Regions from separate parts of the Synechococcus sp. A15-44 genome, predicted to be linked through region 1. Evidence: predicted binding sites of a transcription regulator. Region 1 holds the regulator's gene; each other region holds the start of a gene.

Region 1 (3,275 bases):
TGCTCCGGCTCCAGGTGACGGACCAAACCGCTCTGGAATGGCTCGATCATTCCCTGCCCGGCCTGTTGAGTGATCCAGCGATCGCACTTGAGCATTAGAAACCTCGGCGCAACTCCGTGACTTGATCTGCCATCTCCACCACACCGGCGGGGATTGTAGGTCCAGTGATGATCACATCCATCGAAGCGGGCCGCTGCTCAAGAGCTGCAATCACGTCCGCCTCATCCAGGTATCCGAAGGCCACGGCAAGGCCGAGTTCATCCAACACCAGCTGGTCGAGATCTCCCTGGATCAGATGCTGACGGCAGATGGACCAAACCTCAGCCACCGCCTCCGCACCACCGGGATGCCCCGGCGAGGAGAGGCAGAGGGGCACTTCCGGCCGCAGCCAGACGAGGCCTCCGCAGAGCTTCACCCGGCCGGCCGATCCCTGCTGCACGCCCCCTTTGAGGAACTGACTGATCAGAACACGACTGCCCAAGCCGGCAGCTCGCATGGCCTGGCTGAGAACACTGGCGAAACTGCCTCGATAAGGCGCCGTATGCACCTGCAGCTGCCCTTCGGGAGCCACCAGATGCAGGGGTGGCGGATCAGAAACGGCAGGCAAGGGCCTCAGGCCCGCCCGTTGCAAGGCCTGCTGATCCCGATCCAGGGAATTTTGGAAGGATTGGGGGTCGGCGAGGCTTGTGGTCATCACGGAAGCATCTGTCCGGGCGACCCCGGCAAGACCTTGAATGTAGCGGCGAGATCACATTCCACAAGGGGATTGACACCACCCATGGTGTTTGGACAGGGCGAGAACCAACCGCCTGCGAGGCTTGACGAACTGCACACCACCGATGAGCCAATCCCCTGAACAACGCACTGATGGCCGTCGCCCGCAGCAGTTGCGACCGTTCTCGGTGACCTGGAATCCCATGAGGTTTGCCTTGAGCTCCCTTGTGGTTCACACCGGCCGAACCGCTGTTCTCTGCAGCGTTTGCTTGGAGGACAAGGTTCCCCGCTGGCGCAAGGGAGAAGGATTGGGATGGCTCAGCGCCGAATACCGGTTGCTGCCCGGATCCACCCCACAGCGGCAATCACGGGAGCTGATGAAACTCTCGGGTCGCACCCAGGAAATTCAGCGGCTGATCGGCCGAAGCCTGCGCGCCGTGATCGACATGGAGCGTCTAGGGGAGCGCACCTTGCTGATCGACTGCGACGTGATCCAAGCGGACGCCGGCACCCGGACGGCCTCGATCACCGGGGCTTGGCTTGCCCTGGACCAAGCCTGCCGATCCCTGGTGGACCAGGGAGTGCTGGAGCAATCGCCCCTGATCGATCAGGTGGCGGCTGTATCCGTGGGCTTGGTTGATGGCCAGGTCTTGCTGGATCTGGACTACAGCGAAGACAGCCGAGCCGAGGTGGACCTGAACGTTGTGCAGTCCGGCGATGGCCGTCTGCTGGAAATCCAGGGAACGGCGGAGGGTGCGCCCTTCAGTCGCAGCCAACTCAATGAGCTGCTGGATTTAGCAGAGCCGGGATTGAGCTCCCTGATGCAGGCGCAACGCCAGGCCTTCAACGAGCACAGCAGCGTTAAGTAATAACCGCTACATGGCGGCCACCGCCGGCTCCGTAACTTCGCCACACCAGGGGGTTGTCATGACCAGTAGCCGAGGTTTCAGCCGATACGCCCCGCAGATGGTGGCTCCAGCTCCCAGCGCAGAGCCCGCCAACCGTTCTCTGCTGGAGATCATCCGGGATCTCGATGGCGCTAGCAGTGATCTGGTGGATCGCAACAAGACCATCTTTTTCCCTGGAGATCCCGCAGAACGGGTGTATCTGATCCGCCGGGGAGCCGTTCGTCTGTCCCGCGTCTACGAATCGGGAGAAGAGATCACCGTGGCCCTGCTCCGCGAGAACAGCCTCTTCGGGGTGCTGTCACTGCTGACAGGCCAACGGTCCGACCGCTTTTATCACGCTGTGGCCTTCACCCGGGTCGAAATGGTGACGGCACCAGCGACCTCCGTCAAGGCCGCCATCGAAGCAAACACCAGCGTTGGCCTGCGCTTGCTTCAGGGTCTCTCCAGCCGGATTCTGCAGACCGAGACGATGATTGAAACCCTCACCCATCGGGACATGTCATCCCGACTGGTGAGCTTCCTGCTGGTGCTTTGCAGGGACTTCGGCGTGGCAGATGAGCTAGGCATCACCATCGACCTGCGCCTGTCCCATCAGGCCATCGCTGAAGCAATTGGCTCAACACGCGTCACAATCACGCGTCTGCTGGGAGACTTGCGTCAATCCGGTCTGGTTCAGATTGACCGCAAGAAAATCACCGTTCTGGATCCGATCGCGCTGGCCAAACGCTTCAGCTAGGCCTGCCATCGCCCGACTTGTGCAGCGATGAGCGGCTGGGCACTGATTCTGGTTCTGTTGGTGCTCGGGGGCGTGCTATCGACCCTGGGCGACCGCTTGGGCAGCCGCGTCGGCAAAGCGCGACTGAGTTTGTTCAGCATGCGCCCACGGCGCACCGCCGTTTTGATCACGGTGTTGACCGGCAGCCTGATCAGCGCACTCTCACTTGGCCTGATGCTTCTGGTGAGCCGGCAGTTGCGGGTGGGCCTGTTTGAACTGGATGCCCTGCAGGAGAAACTCCAAGACAGCCGTCAGCAGCTAAAGGCAGCCGAGCGGGAACGGGACAAGACCCAAACGGAAACCAAACGGATCGCCATTGAGCTCGAGCAATCACAGCAACGGGCCAACACCCTGCGCCTCGAACTGGCTCCTCTTCAGAAGGAGCTGGCCCAACTCGAAGCCGAACGTGAACGCCTCAGCCAGGACATCGCCTCCCGCGATGCGGACATCCAGCGCACGGAAGCCGAACTCAACAGCGTTCGCAGCCGCATCCGAGCCGGTGAGCAGGAACTCAAACAACTGGAACGCAATCTGGTCGCCTTGCGGCGTGGATCGGTGGTGATCAGCAGCGGACAGACCTTGGCAAGAGCAACGGTTCGACTCGATGCTCCGGACCAGGCCAAACAGGCTGTCGACAGGCTGTTGCAGGAGGCCAATCTCAACGCCTACGGAAAAGTGCGACCTGGCGAAGCACCCGAACGGCAGTTGATCCGCGTTCCGCGCAGCGATGTGGAACGCCTGCAAAGCATCATCCGCAAACCGGAGACCTGGGTGATCTCGCTGCGCTCAGCCACCAATGTGCTGCGAGGTGAAACAGCGGTGTACGCCTTCCCCGAGGTGCGTCCGAACCGGCCGGTGACCCAACGCGGAGACGTGCT
Region 2 (3,275 bases), 720 kb from region 1:
GGCGTCTGTGGGCATGATACTCACGCGGTATCTCAGCAGTGAAGGTTGGGTGGAGGAGTGTTCCCATGCCAGCGCTTTTGATGCCTACATCGACGCACGGCGACGCTGCGTGCTTCGAGGCTGCCCTTATCTGCTGGTGGATGCAGAGACCGGCAGCACGGTCTCAGTGCTCACGGTGAAACAGTGTTTGCATCAGTACGGCGTGGAGGGGGATTTTTCGGCGTGATCCCTTTAGGGGATCGACGCAAGAGCCGGCAGGATGGCGGTTGCTGAAACCTCCCGATGGCGACGTTTCTGGTCACCGGCGCAAACCGTGGGATCGGCTTGGAATACTGCAGGCAGCTCAAGGCCCGTGGCGATGACGTGGTGGCCGTTTGCCGTCAAACCAGTGATGAACTGGAGTGCCTGGGCGTGCGGGTGGAAGCCGGCCTTGAGTTGAGCGACAGCCAAGCCATTGATGACCTGGTGCAGCGACTGGATGGTTTGCCCCTCGATGGCGTCATCCTCAATGCCGGGATTTTGCAGTCGATGGGCCTGATGGATTTGGATCCCTCCGGGATTCGCCGCCAGTTTGAGGTGAACGCCCTTGCTCCTTTGCTGCTGGCCAGGGCGTTGGTGGATCAGATGCCCAACGGAGCGAAGTTGGTGCTGATGACCAGCCGCATGGGCTCCATCGACGACAACAGTTCGGGAGGCTCCTATGGCTATCGGATGTCGAAGGTGGCGCTCAACATGGCCGGAAAGTCGTTGGCGATTGATCTGGAACCGCGGGGCATCGCCGTGGCGATCTTGCATCCCGGATTGGTGCGAACTCGCATGATTCGCTTCAATCCCAGCGGGATCCACCCCGAACAGTCGGTGAAGGGGCTGTTGGCCCGGATCGATGGCTTGACCATGGCCACCAGCGGCAGCTTCTGGCATGCCAATGGTGAGTTGTTGCCATGGTGAGGCGGGAGACACGCTTTGGGCTTTGATCCGCGTCAGTGGTCAGGCGGACGTCCTGAACAACGGGTCACCAGCAATGTAGAGGCGTTGCTGGCGGAGAACGACGCTTTGCGTCGCGAGGTGTTGCGGCTCAACCGTGAGTTGGAGCGACTGCAACGTCAGCAACGCCAACGCATTCGTACGGAGCCCAGATCCCATCGCCCCTGGACTGAGCCATCGGCACAAGCTCCACCGCGCATCAGCAGCCAACAGGTGCGGGCCTGGGGGCAGGCCCTGGCTCAGCAGCCGGGATGGACGGCACTGCGTCAGCGCGGATTGGAGCTGTTGATCGAGCAGCTCAACCGCAGTGGTTTTCCTGCCCACTTAACCCTTGAACAGCGGTTGGATCGGTTGGTTCGGGGGCTGGGAACAGATCTCATGGCGGCGGTGGGAGCCAAGCCGAACAAGCAAACAACGGCCGTTCTGGCGGCGTTTGCCTTGTTTGGGGTTCGCGCCAGTGAATGGCTGGATGAGGATCCACAGCGTGTGGTGGAGCAGTTGCGTCAGCGGCAGGACCAATCAGGTTCAAGGCGGCAGGGTCGCCGCACCCGAACGGACCAACGTCAAACGGATCGTCAGGACGATGGCCACGCCTGTGATCCACGCCGTGCCGCTTTAAGGGTGTTGGGCTTGGAGGCCAACGCGTCCCTCGCTGAGATCAAGCAGTCGCATCGAAAACTGGTGAAGCAGCACCATCCCGATCTCGGTGGTTCTGCTGAGGCGTTTCGACGCGTCAATGAGGCGTATCAGTCGTTGGTTCAGTGACGCTCTTGTCCGATGATCTGGGGTAGCAACAGGTGGTGTTGATGCCGGTGGAAGTTGGTGTGGTGCTGATTGGTGCTGGCTTTGCCGTGGGTGTGTCCCTCGCCGTCGCCGTTTGGTTTGAACGTTGGAAGGCAAAACAGCCCGATCCTGAAGGCAAATGAGCCATAAAAAAGCCCCGCCTCGGCGGGGCTTGTAAGAGGTCGTCGTGCTGTTGTCAGCTGGCGACTTTCTGACCGCGATAAACAAGAACCGGACGCTGAACGTTGGATGCAGCAGCGTTGTTCTGGTTGTACTTCTGGCCGCGATAGGTCAGGGTCATGATGGGTTCCTCGAAGCAAGCTCAGGTCCCCGTTCCATGGCCTGAGTCGAACTGCGGTCAACACGAGTGCTGACTGAACGTAGTGGGTAGCGGTTGCTACACATTAGTTATATCCATGCGGTCAATCCCTGTGTCGTTCACGCCGATACAAACCAGGGAAATTGGTTGCTCGTGAATTGATGAACTCAGTCTGGGTCTGGGTTCTTGGCTGTGATGAATTCAACGATGAATCCTGCTGAATGTATCTTTGCGATACCAGTTGACCTCTGAGGCGGCTTTTGGTCCATCTCGTCATCCGATGGTCCTTGGTCGGCTCTTGGGGCGGGTGGTGGTCAATGGTGGATTGTCGGAGGTTCGTTCCCAGGGGGGATGGAACGCGCATTGGCAATCCCTCCAACATTGATTGAAAGCAATCACCTCGACCCTCTTCTTGAACATACGGGTGCAACTCCCGTTGTTGGCAATTGAAAACTGAGAGCTGACGAAACAACTTCCTAGACCCAATTCCTTCGTGAAATCCCAATCCCAAATCATTTGCGTCAAGCGTCACTTTGCAATGAAGAAATCACGTCCCAGTGGTGTCAACAGATCCTTTTCTTTCTCCGCGTTGCGTATTGATGAACGACTGAAATCGATGTAGATTGTTCCTCCATATCCGCTCGGATTGATTCCGCTGGATTTTCTCGATGACGACGATTGACGTGGCCTGCTCTGCATAAGCCCTGAGAGCGTCTGTGTGGGCTGTTGATTGTGTGTTGTGTGGATTGGTCTTGGTGTCTTTTGAGTGCCGTCTGAATGGCCTTGGCGGATTTGCTGTAGGGCCAACGGTTGTCTACGCAACAGAACCACAGCTCCAATAGAGATATGTTTCAAGACCATGCTCTGAATGTCATGAGCTATCGAGAGCAGAATTGGAGGAGGAATCTCAAGCTGATCACTGTGGATGAGGTGCCACCCGCACAGCAGATTCAGGTGTCGAGATGGTTGAAGCAAAGGACAGAGCTTCTGCTCGGGCAAATACAGCCAGTAGATGCTGAATCTCTTGTTCAAGAGTTTGACGACTATGAAGATGCTTGCTGCTAGTCATGGACTGGCTTGATGGCTTGGGTTGGGCAGGAGTGATTTCAGTTGGAATTTCTTTCCTCTGGGATCTGTTCTTGCCTTTGAATCTGTTGGTGATTGGTGTTATCTACGTGACCACATTTAT
Region 3 (3,275 bases), 320 kb from region 1:
GCGCCAGATGTGTTCATCGTCTTGAAGGCTCCAGTGCAGATCATTGATCTGCTCCCACATTTCTGTGGTGATCACATCCCTGATCTGCCTTGCGTTCTCCCGGGCCACCGCAATGCAGCTCACGATGCTGTTGGGATTGCTGCGGTCCCGCAGCAGGAATTGCACCACCTGTTTGGGCGTGGCATCGGGATAGGCCGTATCGAAGCGGTGGCGATCCCCCGTCACCTCCACCAGCGGCAGCCATGGTTCGGCGCTGCCCGGAGGGCAGTCCAGCGCCATCGATTCACTCACTTCCAGAAAGCGCGAGATGTTTTCGGCACGTTCCAGATAGCGGTTGATCCAGTAGAGCGAATCGGCAACGCGGCTCAACACGGCACAGCCTCCTGGGGCTGCGGTGCCGCCATCCGTTGGTCGTCGACGATCCAGGTGTCCTTGCATCCGCCCCCCTGGGACGAATTCACCACCAGTGAGCCGCGCTTGAGGGCAACGCGCGTCAGCCCCCCTGGGCTCACCCAGTTGCTTGCGCCCCGCAGCACGTAGGGGCGCAGATCCACGTGGCAGGGGTAGAGCTCACCGTCACTGAGGGACGGCACGGTGGAGAGCTGCAGCGTGGGCTGCGCGATGAAGTTGCGGGGATTCGCACGGATCTTCGTGTCGAAGTCCGCCAGCTCCGAACGGCTGGCCTGGGGGCCGATCAGCATTCCGTAGCCCCCGGCTTCCGCCACCGACTTCACCACGAGTTGCTCGAGGTGTTCGAGCACGTAGCGCTGATCATCCGGCCGGGAACAGAGGTAGGTGGGAACGTTCTCGATGATCGGCTCCTCATCGAGGTAGTAGCGGATCATCGCCGGCACGTGGGCGTAGATCAGTTTGTCGTCGGCGACGCCGGTGCCAGGGGCATTGGCGATAGCGACCCGTCCTTGCCGCAGCACGTCGATCAGGCCCGGCACCCCCAGCATCGAGTCCTGGCGGAACACGGTGGGATCGAGAAAATCGTCGTCGATCCGTCGGTAGATCACATCCACGGGTTTGAGGCCGTTGGTGCTGCGCATCCACATCCGGCCGTCTTCGCACACCAGGTCGCGTCCCTCCACCAGAGGAATGCCCAACTGCTGGGCGAGATAGCTGTGCTCGAAATAGGCGCTGTTGAACACCCCGGGCGTCAGGATCGCCACGCGGGGGCTGTCACTCCAGGGAGCCAGGTCCTGAAGGGTGCGCAGCAGATGGGAGGGATAGTCGTCGATCGGTTGAACGGCACGGCCCTCGAACAGGCCAGGGAACAACCGTTTCATCACCCGACGGTTCTCGAGGAAGTAGGCCACCCCCGACGGACAGCGCAGGTTGTCTTCCAGGACCCGCCATGTGCCCTCGCCGTCGCGGATCAGGTCGAGCCCGGAGATGTGGCACCAGCGGTTGAGGGGCAGGCTGATGCCCTGCATCTGAGGTCGCCAGCCGGAGGAACTTTCCACGTCTTCCCGTGGGATCACACCGTCGTTGAGAATCTGCTGGGGGCCATAGATGTCGGCGAGGAAGCAGTCGATGGCTTCCAGGCGTTGCAGCAGTCCCCGCTCCAGGGTGATCCAGTCGCTGCGGCCAATCAGGCGGGGCAAGGGATCGAAGGGGAGAATCCGTTCGCTGCCTTTGAGGCCGGAATCGTTGAGGCGGAAGGTGGCGCCGAGGCGACGCAGCAGCTGACTGGCCGAGGCGTGGCTGCGATTGAGCTCGGGCAATCCCATCTGCCCCAGTGATGTGAGCAGCGTGGCCAGATCGTCGCGCGGCCTTGCCGTTTCACTGCAGAAATATTCGTCGAAGCCGACCGTGGGTTTGTAGTCGGTAAACATCCCGATGGAATGAGGGGAAGGCATCCAACGCGTCGGCCGATCCCCCTTCGGGTTGCAGTTGCTACACATTCCGCAATTTCATGCGACCGGGTGCTGATCGCCTGCTGTTTGGGTATCCGAAGGCACCTGAATGGAGGGCGACAGCCCGGCTTGGGAAGCCTTTTTGCTTACCTGTTTCTTGAGTTCAAAGGGGCTGGGCCTTGGATGAATTGCTCTGGGCGCGACTGATCTTTGCCCTCGGTGCCGTTGTGACCGCGGCGACGGTGGTGATGATTCTGCGCGGACATTTGTATTGGAACCGCAGGGGGTCGACGGATGTCCGCTGACTCGGTTCCCTTCCTTCAGCCCGGGATCGCCTGGGCGTTGGTGGTGCTGTTCTCCGTTCTCTGGGTGGCGCTCGGGATTGCCTGGGGCCGGCGCGGTCAAGGCAATGCCGACGACTACATGCTGGCGGGGCGCAACATCGGGCTGGCCCTGAGCACGGCCACGTTGATGGCCTCCTGGGTCACCGGCAACACCACCCTGCTCGCCCCTGAATTCGGCTACAAAACCGGCCTTTGGGGCATGTTCAGCTATGCCCTGGCCGGGCTTGGTCTGATCCTGTTCGCCCCCCTGGCCTCGCGGATCAAGCAGTTGATGCCCAACGGGCGCACCAGCGGCGATTTCATTCGTCTGCGCTACGGGCGTCTGGCCTGGTGGGTGTTCATGCTGATCACCGCGATCTACACCCTGGGCTTTCTGATGACCCAGGCGATGGGTGCTGGCCTGCTGTTGCAGGCTCTTTCAGGCTTCAACTACCACGTGGGGATGGTGGTGGTGATTGGTGTCGCCACGCTTTACACCCTGTTCGGTGGAATGCGGGCTGTGATCGGCACCGATTTCATTCAGTCCCTGTTGATCATGGTGCTGCTGGCGGTGGTGGCGGTGCTCGCCTTCCGTCAATTTCCGATGCCCGAGGTGCATGCCGCGTTGCTGGCCCGGCATCCCGATCGGCTTGATCTGCTGCTGCCGGCGGGTTTGTTGATCGCCTGGAATTCCGCCCTGTTTTCGATGGGCGAGGTGTTTCACAACAACATCTGGTGGTCCCGGGTTTTCGCGAGCCGGCGCTCGGTGGTGATGACCTCCTTCGTGTTGGGGGGAATCGCCTGGATGAGCGTGCCGATGGTGACGGGCTCCATCGGCCTGGTCGCCCTGGCCCGTGAGTTGCCCATCGAGCAGGTGAACATGGTGTTCCCTGTGATGGCAGCCGATCTGCTCGGTGCCGGCGGCGCGGCTCTGGTGTTTGTGGTGGTGTTCGCCTCGCTCACCTCCACCCTGGATTCGCTGTTGGCCTCCACCGCCGATCTGCTGGCAGAGGATGTGTACTTCCGCCTGTTGCGCCCCCAGGCCAGCGACCTGCAGCTCAAGCAGGCGGCGCGGTTGATGGTGGTGGGA

What was found. The regulator NtcA, encoded in region 1, controls nitrogen genes in cyanobacteria. The targets are predictions, from matches to a motif close to GTANCNNNNGNTAC.
Region 2: the regulator NtcA is predicted to act here: its motif matches at 2,155-2,168, upstream of SynA1544_RS05485 (DUF4278 domain-containing protein).
Region 3: the regulator NtcA is predicted to act here: its motif matches at 1,893-1,906, upstream of SynA1544_RS14235 (circularly permuted type 2 ATP-grasp protein).

What each region holds. Positions count from the first base shown of each region.
Region 1 is NZ_CP047938.1:255,683-258,957, reverse strand. It holds gene dcd (dCTP deaminase) at 1-95, opposite strand, end outside; gene SynA1544_RS01325 (cob(I)yrinic acid a,c-diamide adenosyltransferase) at 95-694, opposite strand; gene rph (ribonuclease PH) at 840-1,583, shown strand; gene ntcA (global nitrogen regulator NtcA) at 1,642-2,358, shown strand; gene SynA1544_RS01310 (DUF3084 domain-containing protein) at 2,386-3,275, shown strand, end outside.
Region 2 is NZ_CP047938.1:977,790-981,064, forward strand. It holds gene SynA1544_RS05470 (hypothetical protein) at 1-226, shown strand, start outside; gene SynA1544_RS05475 (SDR family oxidoreductase) at 283-948, shown strand; gene SynA1544_RS05480 (J domain-containing protein) at 964-1,749, shown strand; gene SynA1544_RS05485 (DUF4278 domain-containing protein) at 1,964-2,068, opposite strand; gene SynA1544_RS05490 (hypothetical protein) at 3,154-3,275, shown strand, end outside.
Region 3 is NZ_CP047938.1:2,553,398-2,556,672, reverse strand. It holds gene SynA1544_RS14240 (alpha-E domain-containing protein) at 1-372, opposite strand, end outside; gene SynA1544_RS14235 (circularly permuted type 2 ATP-grasp protein) at 366-1,841, opposite strand; gene SynA1544_RS14230 (sodium:solute symporter family protein) at 2,157-3,275, shown strand, end outside.